Regions from separate parts of the Paenibacillus sp. BT-177 genome, predicted to be linked through region 1. Evidence: riboswitches for the same ligand, from Rfam matches in the RefSeq annotation. Region 1 holds a riboswitch; each other region holds the start of a gene.
The links. A riboswitch is a leader RNA that binds a small molecule or an ion and turns the genes downstream of it on or off. The one in region 1 is predicted to bind cyclic di-AMP.
Positions count from the first base shown of each region.

Region 2: another riboswitch for cyclic di-AMP. It lies ahead of OIU26_RS23620 (3D domain-containing protein); the one in region 1 lies ahead of OIU26_RS24725 (C40 family peptidase).
Region 3: another riboswitch for cyclic di-AMP. It lies ahead of OIU26_RS17300 (TrkH family potassium uptake protein); the one in region 1 lies ahead of OIU26_RS24725 (C40 family peptidase).
Region 4: another riboswitch for cyclic di-AMP. It lies ahead of OIU26_RS07725 (hypothetical protein); the one in region 1 lies ahead of OIU26_RS24725 (C40 family peptidase).

Region 1 covers NZ_JAOYTP010000016.1:16,078-21,130, forward strand. Annotated here, with positions in the region: gene OIU26_RS24715 (4a-hydroxytetrahydrobiopterin dehydratase) at 1-80, shown strand, start outside; gene OIU26_RS24720 (GNAT family N-acetyltransferase) at 159-665, opposite strand; gene OIU26_RS24725 (C40 family peptidase) at 968-1,468, opposite strand; cyclic di-AMP (ydaO/yuaA leader) riboswitch at 1,474-1,611, opposite strand; gene OIU26_RS24730 (hypothetical protein) at 1,888-2,715, opposite strand; gene OIU26_RS24735 (M1 family metallopeptidase) at 2,727-4,739, opposite strand; gene OIU26_RS24740 (YwhD family protein) at 4,864-5,053, shown strand, end outside.
Region 2 covers NZ_JAOYTP010000013.1:10,627-15,679, forward strand. Annotated here, with positions in the region: gene OIU26_RS23610 (HD domain-containing protein) at 152-1,435, shown strand; gene OIU26_RS23615 (TatD family hydrolase) at 1,478-2,248, shown strand; cyclic di-AMP (ydaO/yuaA leader) riboswitch at 2,449-2,729, shown strand; gene OIU26_RS23620 (3D domain-containing protein) at 3,000-4,148, shown strand; gene rnmV (ribonuclease M5) at 4,294-4,839, shown strand; gene rsmA (16S rRNA (adenine(1518)-N(6)/adenine(1519)-N(6))-dimethyltransferase RsmA) at 4,847-5,053, shown strand, end outside.
Region 3 covers NZ_JAOYTP010000005.1:221,844-226,896, forward strand. Annotated here, with positions in the region: gene OIU26_RS17290 (LysR family transcriptional regulator) at 1-576, shown strand, start outside; gene OIU26_RS17295 (potassium channel family protein) at 582-1,259, opposite strand; gene OIU26_RS17300 (TrkH family potassium uptake protein) at 1,278-2,618, opposite strand; cyclic di-AMP (ydaO/yuaA leader) riboswitch at 3,028-3,180, opposite strand; gene OIU26_RS17305 (type II CAAX endopeptidase family protein) at 3,442-5,053, shown strand, end outside.
Region 4 covers NZ_JAOYTP010000002.1:332,981-338,033, forward strand. Annotated here, with positions in the region: gene kdpB (potassium-transporting ATPase subunit KdpB) at 1-450, opposite strand, end outside; gene kdpA (potassium-transporting ATPase subunit KdpA) at 504-2,180, opposite strand; gene kdpF (K(+)-transporting ATPase subunit F) at 2,326-2,403, opposite strand; gene OIU26_RS07725 (hypothetical protein) at 2,588-2,983, opposite strand; cyclic di-AMP (ydaO/yuaA leader) riboswitch at 3,097-3,270, opposite strand; gene OIU26_RS07730 (glutathione peroxidase) at 3,735-4,220, shown strand; tRNA gene OIU26_RS07735 (tRNA-Leu) at 4,368-4,450, opposite strand; gene OIU26_RS07740 (urease accessory protein UreF) at 4,714-5,053, shown strand, end outside.

The DNA.
Region 1 (5,053 bases):
ATGGCGGTATTATGGCCGTAGATATTAAGGAAGCCCAACAATATAATGAAGCTTTTGAAAAAATGCGCAGCAGTCATTGATTTTATAATGATCTGTTGTATATATTAAGAGCGCCTTCGCTATACAACATCGCGGTTGTATAGCGAAGGCGCTCTTATTTATAGAGCCCGGTTCTGTTGTTCAGGACGATATACCATACAATAGAACGGTTTTCTGCCATCTGGAGTCTGACGTTCATAGGTATCCGTCAGCTCAAATCCAGCTGCCTTGTAGGCTCGTATAGCCCGCTGATTCCAAGTGAGAACCTCTAGGTCAATTTCATTCTGTGGATGGCGTCGTCTGGCTTCCTCGGCAATGGCCCGGACAAAATCGGGGCCTGTGCCATGTCCGCATCTTTCGGGATGCATTCCAAGACCCAGCCGGGTCACACCGACCATAGGAAAATATTGAGCAAATCCCGTCAGCTCATTCTCTTCGTCCAGTACGGCAACATATTGCTCTTGGCGAAGCGTGGGACTTCCAAATTCGACTTCAAGTGCCTTCATTTGTTCCCAGGGAAGCCAGCCGTATATGTTGTAGGGAGGATCATAGCGCCACTCACAGATTTCAGCCGCTTGATGCTCGTCCATCGGTACGATCCGGTAGTTGGATATTGAGGCCGGCACTTTTTCATTCCTCCTTATGTAGGTACTTCAATCATTAACCACAGATTGTAGACAAGTTGTAGGAGAATGGCAAGCGTGTTTATTTCGTACCTAAGTCGGGTATACATTCAATAAGAAGGATTTACTGCTCATATGCTCCCCCAGCGGTGGCGGTAAACCGACGATGTTCGCTAAAACTGAAACCTTTTGAGGTGTCAGTTCGTCAGTAATGATAATAATTACTGATGTAGTGGACATAAAAAACCGCAATTCGATTCCGGCCAGAATCAAATTGCGGCTAGGGTTAGCTTGCTGTGCGGTAGTTATTCTACGTTGTCGTCATCAGGAATATCTGAAGCTACAGAATGGTAAGCGTCTGTGCTCATAATTCTTTTTGCACCGACATAACGGTTAGCGTAATAATTTTCGTTCAGTGAGCTAACTACTACACCACGTGAAGTCGAGGAGTGGGCGAATTTCCCTTCACCTACGAAGATACCTACATGGGAAACGCCTCTTCCTGTGGTGTTGAAGAACACCAGGTCGCCTGGTCTCATTTCATCGCGGGATACAGAAGCTCCCATTTTGAATTGTGATCCAGATTGATGCGGCAGTTTAATTCCCAGTTTGTTGAATACATACATTGTGAAGCCGGAGCAATCGAATCCCTCGAGTGTAGTACCTCCGCTTCTATAGTTCGTTCCTTTGGCATCTTGGATGACCTGGTCCATCTTAGAGTCTGCAAATGCACTGCTACCACCGAATGTAAAAGAGGTAAAGGCAATGGCGAGACCCATGGCTGCGATCGTTAGCTTCTTCTTCAAAAAAAATATACCCCTTCCAATGCCTGCGAGGTTAGCTTAAGGATTCGGTAGAAGGTTCCCCTATGACCACTCTGTTGCGAGATCAATTCACCCAAACTGGTTCCCCCGCTTCCTAGGTGCCAGGAATTAGGCTTAACTTAAGATGTGCACCTTGGAGAGCAGTATTCACGACAACGATGTTTTTAAGATAAAGGTTACAATAAAGATTACAAAGTTGTTACTATCAGTTCACTGCGATTATTGTAACAAAGACAGCAGGCTTTGGCAAATGTTTCATCGCAAAAAGTTACAAAAAAAATCTGTTCCTAACGCCCTAGGAACAGATTCTGTTAACAGTATTCAGTTATGTGCCGTTTGCACGGGAAAGAAAAAAGTTTTTTCGACAGCTAAAAATGCAGGAGAAAGCATAAAGAGAGGGATTAGCCTCTGCTGGAGATATCGATGTGCCATAGACGATACTGCGAACTGATATGCCACAGCCTGACCAGACTGGTAACAAAATGATACGATTGCTGGAGAATTAGCGCCAACATACCAGTCCAAATCATCGCTACGGTGCCAAATAGACCGAAGACCAGCAGCACACAAGCACCAAGCAAGAGAGATACGCTTACAGCCGGAAGAAGCTGGCGAAAGAAGGCGAGCAGGGACGATAGTATGGCGTGACCACTGACCGTGCCCAGTTGCATATACAGGATGCACTGCCGAATGAACCAACCGTAAGCCACCCACCCAATGGTATAGGGCAACAAATGCAGCAGGTAAGAGGAAGATTGCAGCGTCCCTGCTACAATAGGATAGAGTCTCGGTACCACCCAGAAGGCGGGAAGCAGCAGCAAACCCAACTCGATGATGTAATACAACAGAGATGACATACCGTGACGTTTCATCCCCTTGAAGAAGGACAGGCTTTGCGGTTCAGACGCATCGGTATACAGGCTTTGATATATGCCAGCTCTAATGAAGGGAGTGATTAGGACGCGCAATACGGTCGCCCCTAGTAGTATCCATAAATATACGTGTACTTCCCGGCTGTCCATCAAAGCGATCTGGCCCTCCATCCAAAACAAGGTCTTTCCCAGCTCGTTTTGGCTCTGATCAGGATAACGCAGCAGCAGCGGGACAACGGCCGACTGTACCAGCCGATAGAGAAATACTCCCCACAGCAGACGATACAAAAATAAAATGATAACGATATAAAAGCGTATGCGCACTAGCGCCCAGCCTTCTTTTAAAACAGTCCGCATCTATAGACACCTCACCATGACAGACTTCCAAGCAGTGTCTCCAACAGCTTGGTTACACTCACACTCCAACGGGTTTGTTGCTTTTCGTCCAATTCAGCCTTCAGGCTATTATTAATATGCTTGTTCTCCAGTGCAATAGTGTATAGAGGATCAACGGTCACATAGGACACGGGAGAGGTGCTTTTGAGTCGGAAAGATGTACTTTTGCCCGTACCGTCCCATGCCTTAAATATTGTGGTGCCATCCTTGAAGGTAAATTGAACAGGGATCTTGGGATAATCTGCTCCTTTTTTGCTGAGCGTCACGACTGCTTCATATCCATTCTCCAACTTGCGGTTCGTGATGCGATCGACAGAAAAGTCCGCCATCTGGCCGTCATATACATATTGTTCAAAATAGTGGCTCCATGAGCGTCCAGTCACCCTCTCCACGACACGCTGAAAATCCTGTGAGGTCGGATGCTTGAATCGGTAGGTCTGGACATAGGTTCGCATAATCCGGTCCATTTTTTTCGTACCCACCTGACGTTCAATACCTCGTAGTACCAGCTTGCCTCGTGAGTAGGCATTTTGTGCATACTCAGCCGACGATCCGTACTTCCAGGATTCGCGGTTTAGGGGCTGTGGAGAAGCTACCTGTCCGGATTGTAATGGCAAGTTGGGGATAAGCCCATATTCTTGCTCCATGAGCCGTTCTTCTGCATAGGAGGTGAAGCCTTCATCCAGCCAGGGCTCCTCAAATTCATTATTGGCTACCATTCCGTAGAAATATTGATGCCCAATCTCATGAACCAGCGTCCGTTCCAGATTATAGCCGGGATTCAGTTGGTCCGCAGCTGCGGCCGTGATGAGTGTCGGATATTCCATGCCGCCGGCTCCACTGCCTGTTTTGGGTGGAACGACGATAGATAGAGTGGAATATGGATAAGGCCCGTACCATTTGCTGTAGTACGAAAGGGCGGCCTTGGCTGCGCTCATATAACGTCCTTTTAGTTCCTTATGGGACGGGTCCAGATAGAGCTTGATTTTGACACCAGGAACTTCAGTAGAAGAAAAGGGTTCTTCTACGGCTACAAAGTTGGGTGAAGCGGACCAGGCAAAATCGTGTACATCATCGGCATAAAATTGATATATTTTCTGGCCGTTCTGTCGTACTGCACCACGGGTAGGAAATCCGGTCGCTGCTACGATGTGTGTTTCAGGCACCCGAATTCGTATGCTGTAAATTCCAAAATCGGCATAGAACTCGGAGTTGCCATGATACTGATGGAGGTTCCAGCCCTCGTCGGCGCGTCCACGTTGTCCTGCAGTCTCATAGACGCTGAGCTTTGGAAACCACTGTCCAGCCATTACAAAATCATCTGTCGCACCCATACGAGCAAAAATGCCAGGCAGTTTGACTTCAAACTTCATATATAGTGTGATTTCTTCGCCACCTCGTACTGGCTTGGGCAGACGTACCTTCATGAGCGAACGGTCACTTGCGTTACCGTCATCTGGTTGTACATATTGAGTACGGTGCATGAGAGATAAACCATCTTCTGTTTTTAGTTCGGTCAGCGTCATGGAGCCAAAGCCGTCCTTGGGCATGGTGTCTCCGCGCAGCTTTCCCCCGGATTCTTTCATAAAGGTGGTTTCCATAGAAGAGAAGGCATTCGGGTATAGATGAAGATACAGATCATTCACAGTTTTCTTGCCTGGATGTTTCCAGGTCAGTGTCTCAGTGCCTCGCAAAACCCGTCCTTTTTCCAGAGATACATCAATGTGATACTCCACCACCCGTTTGCTGAGAATTTCCGAAGCGGGCTGTGGAGGGTTCTTGGGCAGGTCGGGCATGATGTTGGCCCCTAGAGGCTTGCCCATATCTGGCGCAAGCGCAGATTCAGACTCGGAGCCGTATAGTGGTTTGCCTGCAGACTGAGGGGCGGATTGCGATTGGGGTTGCCAGGCAAACCATAACGTCCCTGCGAGGAGTCCGAGGGCTAGTGTAGACAATAAAACGATTTTGGAGCGTGCTGGGGTCATACAATGGATACCTCCCGTTGACAAGCATCTACAGCATGTATATGTTTGCTTTCGGGAGATTATTAGTTAAAATATTTATAGTGTAGAATGAGTGTGAAGACGGAAACTGGAGGCCTAGTGACGCATGAGTGAAAATCAGCCGGACGGCAAAAAGCAGATTGCACTGAATATTGTCAGTGGCAAGAGTAAACATAAGGGCTTCGGCGCAGGCTCAATCGACCTGAACAGCATGTCCCCGGTCATCATTGACCGAGGAGAGGCAAAAATTGATATCGGTGCCATGCATGCCAAAAGTAAAGTAGAACGTGGAATCA
Region 2 (5,053 bases), on a different contig from region 1:
TATTTTACGGATGATTTGCCTTATTATTGATTTGGAAATGTCGAAAAGTGATAATTCGACAAAATACGACAAATGATGTCGAATAAGGGAGAACGTTTAGGATTTTATTGTATTTTAATCCATTATTCCGAATATTAAAGGAGCTGATATCTTGCACCAGCCACTCAGTGAAGAAAAAGTTTTTAAGGACCCGGTACATAATTACATCCATGTTCAGGATACTGTGATATGGCGATTGATCAATACGCCGGAGTTCCAACGGTTACGACGCATTCGGCAGTTAGGCACATCTTATCTTACGTTTCATGGAGCGGAGCATAGCCGGTTTTCACATTCACTGGGCGTATATGAGATTACGAGACGTATTATTTCTCAATTTGAACGTGGAGATTTTCCCGACTGGCCTAAGGAAGAAAGACTGATTGCTCTGTGTGCCGCTTTGTTGCACGATGTGGGGCACGGTCCATTTTCTCATTCAATTGAAGAAGCCTTTCATATGAACCATGAGGATTGGACATGCCGCATTGTACTGGGGGACACGAAGATCAACGCTGTGCTACGGCTAGTTGATGAGATGTTGCCCCACAAGGTCGCGGCGGTTATAGCCAAAACGTATGATAAGCCGATTGTTGTCAACTTGGTAACAAGCCCGCTGGATGCTGACCGTATGGATTATTTGTTGCGGGATGCTCATTCAACAGGTGTTAACTACGGAACAATTGATTTGGATCGTATTTTACGTTTGCTGCGCCCTCACAATGGGAGAATTGTCGTAAAAGAGTCGGGTATGCATGCAGTAGAGGATTATCTAATGTCACGCTACCAGATGTACTGGCAAATTTATTTCCATCCTGTAACACGCAGCTCAGAAATCCTGTTACGTAAAATTTTCAAGAGAGCTAAGGAATTGTTCAAAAACGGATATGAGTTTGGTTTTCTGCTAGATCCGCTGCCCGATCTATTAAAAGGAGAGCTAACAGTGGAGCAGTATTTGATGCTGGATGAGTCTTTGATTCAGACGGTATTTAGCCAATGGAAACGAGAAAAGGACGAAATTTTAAGTGATTTGAGCAGCCGTTTTATGGATCGTAGATTGTATAAATATGTAGAGATTGAAAATATGGATACAGATACCGTTGACCATATTCGAGAGGCTTTGGAAAAGGCTGGCTTGCATCCTGAATATGATCTTGAAATTGATTTTCCGACAGATCTTCCTTATGATGTGTTTCGGCAGGGCGGTTCAACGGACAACCAGATTTTACTGCTTGGACGTCAGGGCGAGGTGCGGGAAATATCCGAAGTTTCAGAAATTGTACGCTCAATAAGTGGCATTCACCGAGGAAAATATCACATGTATTTTCCCCAGAATAAATTGAACGGGGTAAAAGAAAGGCTCCCTGCCGAAATAAGGAATTATTTTGTCAAACAATAGACAAATATATAGAAATGTAAGTAAGAAAAGGAGATGAAAACCTTGGATTTATTCGACACTCATACTCACCTAGATGCGCCACAATTTGACGAAGACCGTGAAGAAGTTATAGCACGTGCTGTCGAATCAGGAGTAACACGGATGATCAATATCGGATTTAATCGTGAGACCATTCCATCCACCATGAAGCTGGCTGAGACGTATGATTTTATTTATGCAGCTGTTGGATGGCATCCGCAGGATGCCATTACAATGCAGGAGGGTGATTTAGAATGGATTGCATCGTTATGCAGTCATAAAAAGGTTGTAGCGATCGGAGAGATCGGTCTGGATTACTATTGGGATACATCACCAAAGGATGTGCAGCAGCGGGTACTTCGAAATCAAATTGGCCTGGCACGTGAGCTCAACATGCCAATTGTTATCCATAACCGGGATGCACATGAAGATATTGTGAGGATTTTACGTGAGGAAAAGGCGGGCGAGATTGGCGGAGTCATGCACTCCTTTTCTGGGAGTTGGGAGACAGCTAAAATGGTGCTGGATATGGGTTTCCACCTTTCCTTCGGCGGGCCCATAACGTTCAAAAATGCCAAGCAGCCAAAAGAGGTGCTGGCCCAGGTACCGCTGGACCGTCTGCTTATTGAAACGGACGCGCCTTATTTGACGCCTCATCCGTTTCGTGGGAAGCGAAATGAGTCGGCATATGTGAGATTGGTGGCAGAGGCAGCCGCCCAAATTAAGGGAATTACGGTGGAGGAATTGGTATCCATTACGACCCAAAATGGCTTGGAACGATTTGACATTCAGTGAAAAAGCGAAGAAATCAATCAAAATAAAGAGATAGACGGAGCTAATTATGATTTTGTTGCAGGAAACTCAAGAATATTACAATTTTTTAACCGAATATTTTGAAAAATGTACTTGAAACCTGCTTTACAACATGCATGGAAACAGGATATCATCTTTTCAGTGAATTGTTGTTGAGTGTAAACATCAACAAATCATTTCATGAACCAGTCTCGCTGAGTCCCTTTTACAGGGAACGGGGGAACCGATATGGCTTACAGTACGTCCGGCGTATATGCAAGAGATATTATCTCTTCAGCAGTCGGCTCGACCGAAATTCATTTCCTGGATGGGATTGAACAGGTAGAGAAGCCGTATTTCGATTTCTTTCTGGGTCTTCGGGGTGAATGTGAAGGCGACCGCCATGAGCGGTTGACCTAAGCTAGGGCGACTCTCTACGTCCGAACCCGACAGCTAACCCCGTAAGCGTAACAAGAGAGAAGCCATCTCGTGCATGAGTTTTCCCGCATATTCACACATGTCGGAAGCCACGAAAGAGCTCTCTAGTCTCTTTCCTTGGCTTTTTTGTTGTGAATAAAAGAAAATCTGTCATCATACTGTGGTTAAACAGGGGAGGACAGCATGCCGCGAAGACGGGTACATGGTGCAGGACAGTCGCAGTACGGGCTTGTCTTGTAGAAAATCTGTTATAGTCACGTCAACGATCAACTATGTCTTACTCCAGACGGCGGGCTATGTAAGGAGGACGGAGGAAATGGGCATTTTCCGAAAAGAGGAGACCCATGAGTCACGCTCATCCAGCATGTCTTACGTATTACGTTGGAAGCAAGAGAATGTGCGCCAGGCTGCTTTGGTTGCTATTTTTCTAATCGCACTAACGATTATGATTTCAATTCTGATGTACACGCAATCTAAAAAACAAGTCTTTTTTGTCATCGATGGTAAGGCATCTGCGGTAGAAACCCGGGAATCCAAGCTCCAAGATTTGCTCAATGAGCATTCTATTTCACTTCAGCCGCATGATACAATTTCCATGCCGCTAAACGGGGCAGTACAGGATGGGGATCGCGTAGTCATTAAACGTGCCAATCAGGTTAAAGTATCCTCAGGCAATGAGACGAAAAAGCTGTACACAACAGAAAATACAGTAGAGGGTGCCATTCGCACTTCGGGCTATAAATTATCATCAACGGATAAAGTTTACCCTGCGTTGGATGCCTCTGTTTCAGCTAACATGGACATAAAAATCGTCCGTGTGAAGAAACAGCAGGTCGAACAGAAAAAACAAGTGCCTTATCAGGTCATCAAAACGGCAGATCCAAGTCTCTATAAAGGCGATAATCGAGTCATTCAAAGTGGCAAATCGGGTGTGGTAGTCCAGCATGTTCAAAAGGTATACCATGATGGAAAATTGGTGTCCAAACAGCTGGTCAACAAGGAAGTCGCACAAAATCGTGTGGATAAGGTAATTGCGGTAGGAACGAAGAAAAAACCGGTCGTTCTAGCTGCTTCCATCAGCCCTAAAGATGCGGTTAAGGCTACAAAGGTTAGTTCGGGCAGTGCTGTCCGTAAAGCAGGTATTAATTTTAATTATAAAAAAGTTTTACAAAATGTCTCCATGACGGCGTACTCCGCCCAGGAGCCAGGTATCGGTACACGTACCGCCTCCGGCACGCGTGTCACGGAAGGACGCACCATCGCTGTCGATCCGAGTGTAATTCCAATCGGCTGGTGGGTGTATATTGAAGGGGTAGGCTTCCGCCGTGCGGAGGATACCGGTGGCGCGATTAAAGGCCACAAAATCGATGTGTATTATGAGAGTTTAAGCCGGGCTAACCAATTTGGTCGTAAGCACGGTAAAACCGTATATGTTATCGGACCTGTAAAGCCGGAAATCAACTAAAACAGGTTGTGTATGTTGAGGACAATGCGATAGTATTAACAACATAGTAATGCCATGCTAAGAAGAGGATATCCTCTTCTTATTTTGTTTTCAAAAGCAGGGAAAGATAATATATGTTGCTGTGTAGCAGTGGAGGGAAACGAAGATGATCAAGGAAGTGATCGTGGTGGAAGGCCGGGATGATACGGTAGCCATTCGCCGTGCTGTCGAAGCAGATACGATAGAAACTGGCGGTTCAGCCATTAATAAAATGACGCTGCGGAAAATTGCATTGGCGCAGGAACGGCGAGGGGTCATTATTTTAACTGATCCCGATCATGCAGGGGAGCGTATCCGTAAAATCATCGCCTCCAAGGTCCCCGGCTGCAAGCAGGCTTTTATACCTGAGGCAGAGGCGACACGCAAAGGGGATATTGGCGTGGAGAATGCCTCCCCGGAAGCCATCAGACACGCTCTCGCGCGGGTACATACGACAGTGGAAGGCGCCGAACCGCTGATTGAAATGGCGGACCTGATTGACGCTGGACTTATTACCCACCCCAATGCTGCTGCACGCCGTATGGCCTTGGGGAATGTACTGGGTATTGGCTATTGTAACGGAAAGCAGCTACATAAGCGGCTCTCTGTATTTCAGATCAGTCGTGAGGAATTTGCCAGTGCGCTGGCACAAATCGAAAGTGAAGGATTGTGATATCCGTATGACAGGGATTCAAGATATAGCAACACCGCGGCGTACGAAGGAAATTATTCAAAGGCACGGTTTTTCGTTCAAAAAGAGTCTGGGACAAAACTTTCTAATTGATCAAAATATTCTGAGCAAGATCGTAAATGCTGCCGGATTGGATGATACAAAGGGCGCGCTTGAGATCGGTCCGGGCATTGGAGCTTTGACCGAGAAGTTGGCG
Region 3 (5,053 bases), on a different contig from region 1:
GCTTTCATGAGCAAGCATCCTCAGACTGAGCTAAAGCTGCTCACCGGCAAAACGCATGAAATCGTCGCCTTTGTACGCGACAAAAAAGCAGACGCCGGCGTTGTCGGGTCTGCCATTCATGAAGCTGGATTACGCTGCATTCCGTTATTTGACGATCATTTGGAGCTAGTCGTCCCCATCGGACATGAATTAACTGTCAAGACAGGAACGGCTTCAATGAAGGACCTGCAAGGATTGCCGATGATCATTTTCTCCAAAGGAACCTGGTACCGCAGCCTGACGGATGACTTGTTCCAGCGCAGCGGTATTATGCCGGATATCCGCATGGAAATCGACTCCTTCGAGGCGATTGTACGTCTGCTTCCAACCTGCAAGGCATCCGCTTTGCTGCCCAAATCCTACTTGCGCAGCGAACTGCTGCGAGATAATGGACTTACTGCATTGTACTTGCCTGATTTGAAGGAGACACGCCGAACGACCTCCCTCATATACTCAGAAACGGCCGATCTCGGCCCGACAGCACGACGCTGGATTAGCGAGACACGTGCATCGTTTGCAGGCTACCGTATGGTGTAGAGAATTTAACCCTCTTCATTGACATTAACGACCTCATCCTCAAAGCGGCCGATATTGTCATTGGAGCCGATAATGACCATAATATCGTCTGCTTTCAGCCGATCCATAGCTGTCGGCGCGATCAAAATACCATTCGCCGTATGAAGTGCCACGATGCTGCAACCAAAGCGGGTACGAGCATTTAATTCTGCTAACGTTTTGCCATTCAGACATGCAGGCACATTGAGTTCCACAATGCTGTATTCCTTGGACAGCTCCAAATAATCGAGCAGATTAGGCGTGACCAGCTGATGCGCTACCCGAATACCCATATCTCGTTCCGGATAAATGACTCGGTCCACCCCAAGCTTCTCTAACGCACGCCCATGCAGTACAGATATAGCTTTGGCTACGACTTTTCTCACACCCAGCTCCTTCAGCAAAATGGCGGTCAGGATGCTTACCTGAATATCATCACCGATTGCAACAATGCCGCAATCGAAATTACGGATGCCCAGTGACCGCAACGCATCCTCATCTGTAGCGTCTGCCACGACAGTATGTGTCAGAATCTCACTCATACTGTCCACAACATCCTCATTCCGATCAATGCCCAGTACCTCGCACCCCATATCCACCAATTGCAAAGCCAGGCTTGAGCCAAACCGTCCCAAGCCAATGACTACAAACTGCTGCGTTTTCATATCTACTCGAAAACTCCCTTACCCTATAATTATTTTACCTTCTGGATGACGATACAATTCCTTACCCTTTTTCGGTCCCAGTGCATAAGCTAGCGTGAGTGGACCCAGCCTGCCTGCAAACATCGTCAGAGTAATCACCAGTTTGCCTACAACTGTCAAATCAGGTGTAAGCCCCATGGACAGTCCTACCGTACCAAAGGCAGACACCGTCTCGAACAAGATCATCAGAAAATGATGATCTTCGGTTGCGGACAGAATCATCGTCACCCCAATCACGAACAGCAACCCCAGCAAGGTAATAGTCAAAGCCTTATAAATGCGTGCCTGCGCAAGTCGGTACCGGAACAGCACAATGTCTTCCCGTCCCCGCAGCATCGAAAACACCGCTCCAATGAGCAGAGCAAATGTAGTGGTCTTAATCCCGCCTCCAGTGGAGCCAGGCGAAGCCCCAATAAACATGAGTATGATGATAAAAAACTGCGTAGCCTGCCGCAAGCCTGCAATGTCCAGCGTGTTGGCACCTGCGGTGCGAGGGGTAACGGACTGGAATAAAGAACCCAGCAGTTTACCACCCCAATCAAGCGAGCCAAGCGTCTTCGGATTCGTAAACTCAAATACAAAAATGACAAGCGTCCCGACGACAATCAGAGCAGCTGTCATGCTGAGTACCACCTTGGTATGCAAGGATAGTCTCTTACGCTTGCGATAATCTGCCAGGTCAGACATCACTACAAAACCAATACCACCCGAAATAATGAGAAACATGGCTGTAAAATTAACAATCGGATCATATACATAACCTGTCAGGCTGCGAAATTCACCGAATAAATCAAAACCAGCGTTATTAAACATGGAAATGGCATGCCAGATTCCAAAATAAATCGCCCTGCCGACAGGCATATCAAATGACCAGCGAATCGAAAAAATAGCTGCACATACTCCCTCAATCATCAGCGAGTACCATAGCACCTTGCGGATCAATCCAACAATTCCTTCGACAGAGGTCTGATTCATCGCTTCTTGCAAAATAAGGCGCTCCCGCAAGGAAATGCGACGTTTGAACACCAGCGCGATCAAGGTAGCCATGGTCATAAAGCCAAGACCACCGATCTGGATCAGCGCAACGATAACGATTTGACCAAAGGTTGTAAAAAAGAGCCCTGTATCCTTAACGACAAGTCCGGTTACACAGGTCGCGGACGCGGCAGTAAACAAAGCGTCTATAAACGCAAGTGGTTTTCCAGTTGTATTAGAGATGGGCAGCATTAACAATAAACTACCTATTAGAATGATAATGGCAAAGCCTGCAACGAATATCTGCGGTGGAGAAAGCCGAAGCCAGCGTGCATTGGGATTCATCTATTCATCACTTCTCTCCTAATCCTTAAAACTATAAAAACAGTGACTTAATACGGTGTAAGCCCGCTACGCGTTCCATTTATCTTCCGATCGTCGTTGCCCCTGATTTTTTTGATTTTCCAAACCTTAAGTAGCTATAATTAACATTCCCTGAATACAGGAAGAATGCATGTCAAACACTACTCGGCTCCCTGTGCTATTGGCGAGCAGCAGCGAAGGGGGCAGAATTGTTCTGAAGAAGCGAAGCGTTTGCCTTTATCTCCGGATTTTAACCATTAAAGGGTTTATACAATCAAAAAAAATCCGGGGATAACAGCAATCAGAAGAATAATCTGAACCCGCAGCGGTCTAACCAATCCAAACACTTTTATACACACAAAAAAAGACACCGGAAAACCGAGTGCCTGACTTGGTTCCTGCCCACAGCCTACGAGGTTAGCTGACGGATTCGGACAGCACAGTATGCCCTATTTACACTTCCGGTCCATCAGGATCGGCTGTAAAATTCACCCCAGTAACATGGTTCCCCCGTTTTCTCATAGAAATTCGGCTTAAATGTATATCATTACCCATATATTTCATAGGCATTGCCTCAAGATTATAATCCTTCTCTATCCAGATCACAAAACCGATTTCGCCGAAAAAACGTGAAATTGGCTTTAATTCGCGAATAGACATCGGTTAATCACAGCTTATCTAATTTTATTAAAACTTTAAAGTGCTTTCACTCTGTTTTCATGAATATCGCTGGTCTGTTGGCGGGAACCTGTGCAGTATGATATCTTTAATGGATGTTCTTATTTACAGATTAAGGAGGAAACTCATGAATCCTATCGGGAAACCGGTCGTGCTCACGGCCAACTTCAAAAAATTAGGCTTGCTGGGCGGGGTTGGCCTGATTTGCTTTTTTATCTTTCAATTGCTTATTCCCTCAATTAGCAATCCAAGTCCGGAATCATTGGTGAATGCAAAGGTCATCAGCAAACAAGAAGCGGTCATACACGCCCTGGACTTCGCCCGTTCCGAGCTGGGCTATACGGAATCACAGCCAGAGAAGCCCGTCGTAACCTATCAGGCTGAAACAGATTTGTACGGGTATTTATCCAGAGAAAAATTGGTTCAAGAGTACGATCGTACATGGAAAAAAAATTATCCATATGAAACCTTTCGGGTTGATTTGCCTGACTCCTCAGCGAAGGGCAAGCTGCAAATCCATGTGGATTTATCCACTGGGAAGGTCGTTAGCTTTAAACGGATCACCTCCAGCACCAATTACACACAGGCTGATGTTTCTACAGATGAACAAGCACGAAGCAGACTTGTACGTGTAGCTGAGGGTGACATGACGCTCGAAGCCAAGGAACAGGCTGCAGCAATATGGATCAAACGCTTTGGCTTTAAGCCATCTGAATTGAAGCTCGCGACCACTGAGGGAGAAGGTGGATTAAAATATACCGTGGACGGAAAGAAAATCGGCGCCTCGGTACTTACGCTGGCTTTTACTTTTGAAGACGGGGATGTTCGCTCGTTTACCCAAAGCTTTTCGGCCCCTTCGTCCTATACCGACTATGTTAAAAAGCAAACATACTGGGCTAATTGGATGACTTATGCGGGTTATGCCCTATTTAGCTTTGTCCTGGGCGTACTTGCCATTGTGTATGCGTCACTCACCCGACGACATACTTCATTTGTTCGCGGTATTATTCTGTCCATTGTATACTTTATTGCTAGTATAGCTGGGACAATGAACATGCTACCTTTATTGCAAGCTGAAGCAGGCAGTAAGGGCATGCTTATATTTCTTATGGTATTCCAGGTTGGTGTTACCTTCTTCATGGCTGTAGCTATCTATTTCTCCTTGGTAGGCGGTGACGGGCTTATGCGTCAGGTTGGACTAAATGCATGGCCACGGGCCAAAGAGCCAGGCTACGGACTGTATGTGCTTCGCAGTATGTATGTTGGTTACTTGTGGGCCTTCATTTTACTGGGCGTACAATCCATTTTGTTCTTTGTATTGGAGCGCACATTTAATACGTTCTCCACTACAGACGCCACGCAGTCCCCTTACAATATGGCTTATCCATGGCTATTGCCGATTATGGCTTGGATGGCAGGTATTGGAGAAGAAACTGTTTACCGTCTATTTGGTATTCCGATGGTAAAAAAAATAGTCAAGAATACGTTTGTTGCTTGTCTGATCACTACGCTTATTTGGGCACTGGGACATACGCTTTATCCGATCTATCCGGTGATTTCAAGACCAATTGAACTGACTTTTCTTGGTTTGCTGTTTAGTTTCGTGTTCCTGCGTTACGGCTTTATCGCTGCCATGTTCAGCCACGTTATTTTTGACAGCATATTAATGGGACTTAGTGTGATAAGTCTGGGAGACACCGTGAATGTGAGCGCCGGCCTATTCTGGATCTTACTTCCGG
Region 4 (5,053 bases), on a different contig from region 1:
ATCCACCGAAGCCAGGCCTTCAATGACCTCACCATCACTTGGAATCATTTCGCCCTGAGAGACGATTACCACGTCACCTTTACGCAATGCTGTCGAGCTGACTACTTGAATCTCATTTCCGACAAGCTTATTAGCTTGCGAGTCCTGCTTGGATTTTTTCAAGGAAGCAGCTTGTGCCTTCCCCCGTCCCTCCGCGAGCGCTTCGGCAAAGTTAGCAAAAAGCAGCGTGAACAACAGAATAATAAATACAGCCAAGTTAAAGCCCATTTCCTTGCCGGCTCCAAAATAACCGGGAAGCAGTAGCATGAGCAGTACGACCAATGTACCGATCTCCACGACGAACATGACAGGATTTTTCATCATGATCATTGGATTTAATTTGATAAAGCTATCCTTGACCGCCTGCTTCAAGATGCTTCTATCCAGCATGCGTTTGCGTTCTTCCTTCATGATCAAGCACCCCGTTCATCCATTCTCATTTTCTTCTTCATGCTCATTTTTCATTACATGGTCAAAAATTCAGCTACAGGACCCAATACGATCACTGGTAAAAAGGTTAACGCACCAATCAACAGAACAACCCCGATGAGGATGGCTCCAAACAGCTTGTTATCCGTGCGCAGTGTACCCGTCGTCACCGGGGTCGGTGCTTTGGCATTCAATGAAGCCGCTACAGCCAGCAATGCAATCATGGATACATATCGTCCAAAAAACATAACTGCTCCGGTCGTAACGTTCCAAAACACGTTGTTATCTGCAAGACCTTCAAATCCTGAACCGTTATTTGCCGCAGATGATGCATATTCATAAAGCACCTGAGTCAACCCGTGGTATCCGGGATTAGAGACTGCATCGTATCCCCAATGGCTCATAAACGCAAGCGCAGTTGGAGCGAGAATGAGAAACGGATGTACCAAAATGGCAATCGCAATCAGCTTCATTTCCTTGCCTTCAATTTTCCTGCCCATAAATTCCGGGGTTCTTCCAACCATCAGTCCACATATAAACACCCCCAGAATCGCATACATCAGCATATTCATCAGCCCGACGCCCTTGCCGCCAAAAATGACGTTTAGCATCATTTCTCCCAAAGCAGCCATACCACCTAACGGGGTCAGTGTATCATGCATATTATTGACCGAACCTGTCGTTGCCGCTGTTGTAACCGCAGTGAATAGTGCCGATTGTCCAATGCCGAAACGAACCTCTTTCCCTTCCATGCTTCCCTGAGATGCATCCATACCCAGTGCCTGGATTAACGGATTACCTGTCTTCTCCGACACATACGTTATGGATAGAAAAATAAGGAACAAGACCATCATCGAGCTAAAAATAATCCAGCCCTGCTTGCGATTACGGGCAAACAATCCAAAAGTATACGGCAGCGAAGCCGGCATTACCCACATTGCTAAAATTTCCAGTACGTTCGTCCAAGGACTTGGATTCTCAAAAGGATGAGCAGAATTAGCTCCCGCAAAACCGCCCCCGTTCGTGCCCAAATGCTTGATGGATTCCAATGAGGCAATGGGTCCCATAGCAATCTGCTGCTGTGTACCGCTTAAAGTCGTAATATCCGCCGTGGACTGTAGCGTCTGTGGTACTTTTAGTCCCACCAGCACCAGCGTAAGTACAAAGGCAAGCGGCAGAAAAATCCGTATGTTGGCTTTAATAAAATCTTGAAAAAAATTACCCAGTCCTTCACCGCGCCGCGTCAATCCCCTCATAAAAGCCGCAGCAACCGAAAACCCCGAAGCAGCCGAAGTAAACATCATCATCGTGACGAACGCCATCTGTGTCAGATACGTAAGCCCGCTTTCTCCGCTATAATGTTGGAGATTCGTATTGGTCATAAAGCTGATTACCGTATTAAAGGCCAATGAAGCTTCCATATTACTGTTTCCAACCGGATTGCCTGGGAGTATAGCCTGCAAGCGCAATAGCAGGTAGCTGATCCCCACAAGCACCACATTGGTTGCAATGAAACTCATAGCATACGTGGTCCAACGCATGCTGTCCTGTTTCTTCAAGCCTACAACCTTATAAATCAGCTTTTCCGTTCCACCAAAAATCCGATCCGTCCGATTCGGTTCATTCGAGAATACGTGATACATATAGGTGCCCACCGGCTTTACCAAGAGCAGCAATATGACGATCACAATTCCAATTTGCAGTAGCTCCATCCTCTATTCCTCCTTATAATGCTCCTGCATTTGGAACAACAGACCTGATTCAGAACATCCATTGAGTGCACACGTTTGCGAAAATCTACACTTCTGATGCTTCATTCTTGATCTGCTGTTCCCGCCTGCTCGATCCTATAGTTGACTAGAACTTTTCAGGATTCAGGAGTGCGTAGATTAAATACACGAACACAATAGCCGTGAGTCCTAGCACAACAATCATCCTCTTCGGCCTCCTTTTGAGGTCTGCGCATCACACCAGCGTACAAACAGCAGTATCACTCCATAACTCACAGCCATTATGAGCAGCATGTATAAATCCATCATGTTCATACCCTCCGTATCGCTCTTCAGATCGTCATTTCCGATTCCATCATAAAATCATAAACCAGCTATGTTATAAGTGCTTATCCGTTCAGCAGGAAACCCACCTCTCCGTTCAATGTGTAGATCACATGGTCCGCTCCCAATCCCCGATAAATTCCTTGTGGATTACAGCCGTGCGTAATAACATAGATCAATTCTGATGTTAGTGGCCGACATATTTGCAGGAAACGGCAAGTCAGATTCAAGCTGTTTTCGAACAAATACACACTACCAATTTCTTTTTTAGGAAAATTCCATTTTCCCGCTTGCATCGTATTGATGCGCACAATGTGCTCCACACCCATTTTTTTGAGCTGTCGTTCCTCCTGAGTGCTATTTGTGAGAACTGCAAACGCCAATTTTTTAAACATAAGCAATTTCACAAAACTTCTGCCCGCTTCATTCGGTGCAGTGACAATAATTAACCGACCTTCCATCAGTAGCTCCTCTCCCGGTATAAAAAGACAACAAAAAGAAGCCGAAGGAAAAAGGCTTCCTCCGGCTTCATACATTCCATGATAAAATAAACCATGGTTGCACACGGCGGTTTGTTGCCTCTCCCTGTACGCTTACGAGGTTAGCTGTCGGATTCGGACGTGAGAGTCGCCCTATTTACGGCACTTGGCCGGAAAATTCACCCCATGAGACACACACGGCTTGCAAAACCGTACATACTCGTTGGTTCCCCCGCTTTTGCAACTGCAAAATTCAGCGCTTTAGACAATTCGTTGTTGCTTCATTGGTGTTAATTTGAAATTACGTCTTGAATCATACACCCGTGCAAGGAAGACTGTAAAGCTCAACGGCGGGGCTATAAATCACCCTTTAGAGCATAGGAGATTAAGAATAACGCTTACAAGGCATCTATGCTTCTCGTATCTCTTTAAAACTCTGTATTTCACCCCTTTTTGAAAATGAAAGGCATGTCAATATTGGCGTAGGGTATGGCTTAGTTACTCCTTATTTGCAAAAAGGAAAGAAAATACGCTATATGTGCCAGATAATTACCGATTGAACCCGTTTTTATGAGAAGAAACACCTCAATTAGCTCCATTTGAAGTGCGATTTACCGTTTTGAACAAAAGGCGATTTTACAATGGTCCAATGCCCGTATACTCTTCCGGACTTGCAACCCCTTGTTGAGTTGCTTACAATTTAATTGCAGAATATTGAATGAGGAGGGATATCTTGACCGTATATAAATATGATGCACAGACCCTACAAGGGGTACAAATTCCGTTATCCACATACGAAGGGAAAGTTCTACTTATCGTGAATACTGCCAGCAAATGTGGGTTAACCCCCCAGTACAAGGCGCTACAAGAGCTATATGACCAGTATCATGAACAGGGGCTCGAAATTTTGGGATTTCCCAGCAACCAGTTCGCCAAACAAGAGCCGGGCTCCAGCGAGGAGATCTCCGAGTTTTGCCAAATCAATTACGGTGTGACCTTCCCCATGTTCGCCAAGACAGATGTCAACGGTGATCAGGCACATCCTTTATTTCACTACCTGACCCACACTGCTCCGGGAGTATTAGGCTCCAAAGCGATCAAATGGAATTTTACTAAATTCTTAATTACACGAGAAGGTAACGTATTTAAGCGTTATGCGCCGCAAACCACTCCAGATAAGCTTATAGGAGATATTGAGAAGCTTTTGCGGAAAAACTGACATCTTTCTTCATTACAGTTAACGAGCGGTCCGCTGTCCATATGACCGCTTCTGTAACAGAATGATATAACGAAAAATATTTAACGAAAAAAGCACCCCTTCACGTAAAACGTGTCAGGATGCTTTTCAACTGGGTATTACACATAATGCGGTCGAGAGGACTCGAACCTCCACGGGCATACGCCCACTACCCCCTCAAGATAGCGTGTCTGCCATTCCACCACGACCGCATGTCATAATGTATTGAGGCAACAGATTTATTATACTCTCTCAGCAACAATTTGTAAACAATAATATTATAATTATTTTTAGTGTAACTTTATATAACATATATAAGCAATAAAATTATTTAATTTGACATGAAAGAGCTCAAAGTGTAAATATATATTACATAAATAATTGAAATATTATTATATAAATAAGATTAGAGTCAAATAAACTGACACAAATATTCACCTCAAGGAGGCGAACCATCCTGCATAAAGGTAACCGATTGCTAAACTACGCATTGTTGTTGGACCCTTCCCTACCCATTGGTGGTTTTACCCGTTTCTACGGACTGGATGAACGTTTCCGTAACGGAAACTTGAACAGTCTACAGGATCTGAAACATTTTATGCGAGACGATTGGTATCCTCAAATTACAACCCTTGACGGCATGGCCATCAAAAGTCTGTATGCAGCCATCCAGCAGAATGACGGTTGGCGGATCGCCCTTATTGATAAAATGCTGTACACCCAACATCCTTCCTCGCAGTATGTGAAAAAATCGCGACTTTCTGGCCAGCGTCTGCTCAAGCTCACCAAGGCTCTTTATCCTTGGCTTGCATTTG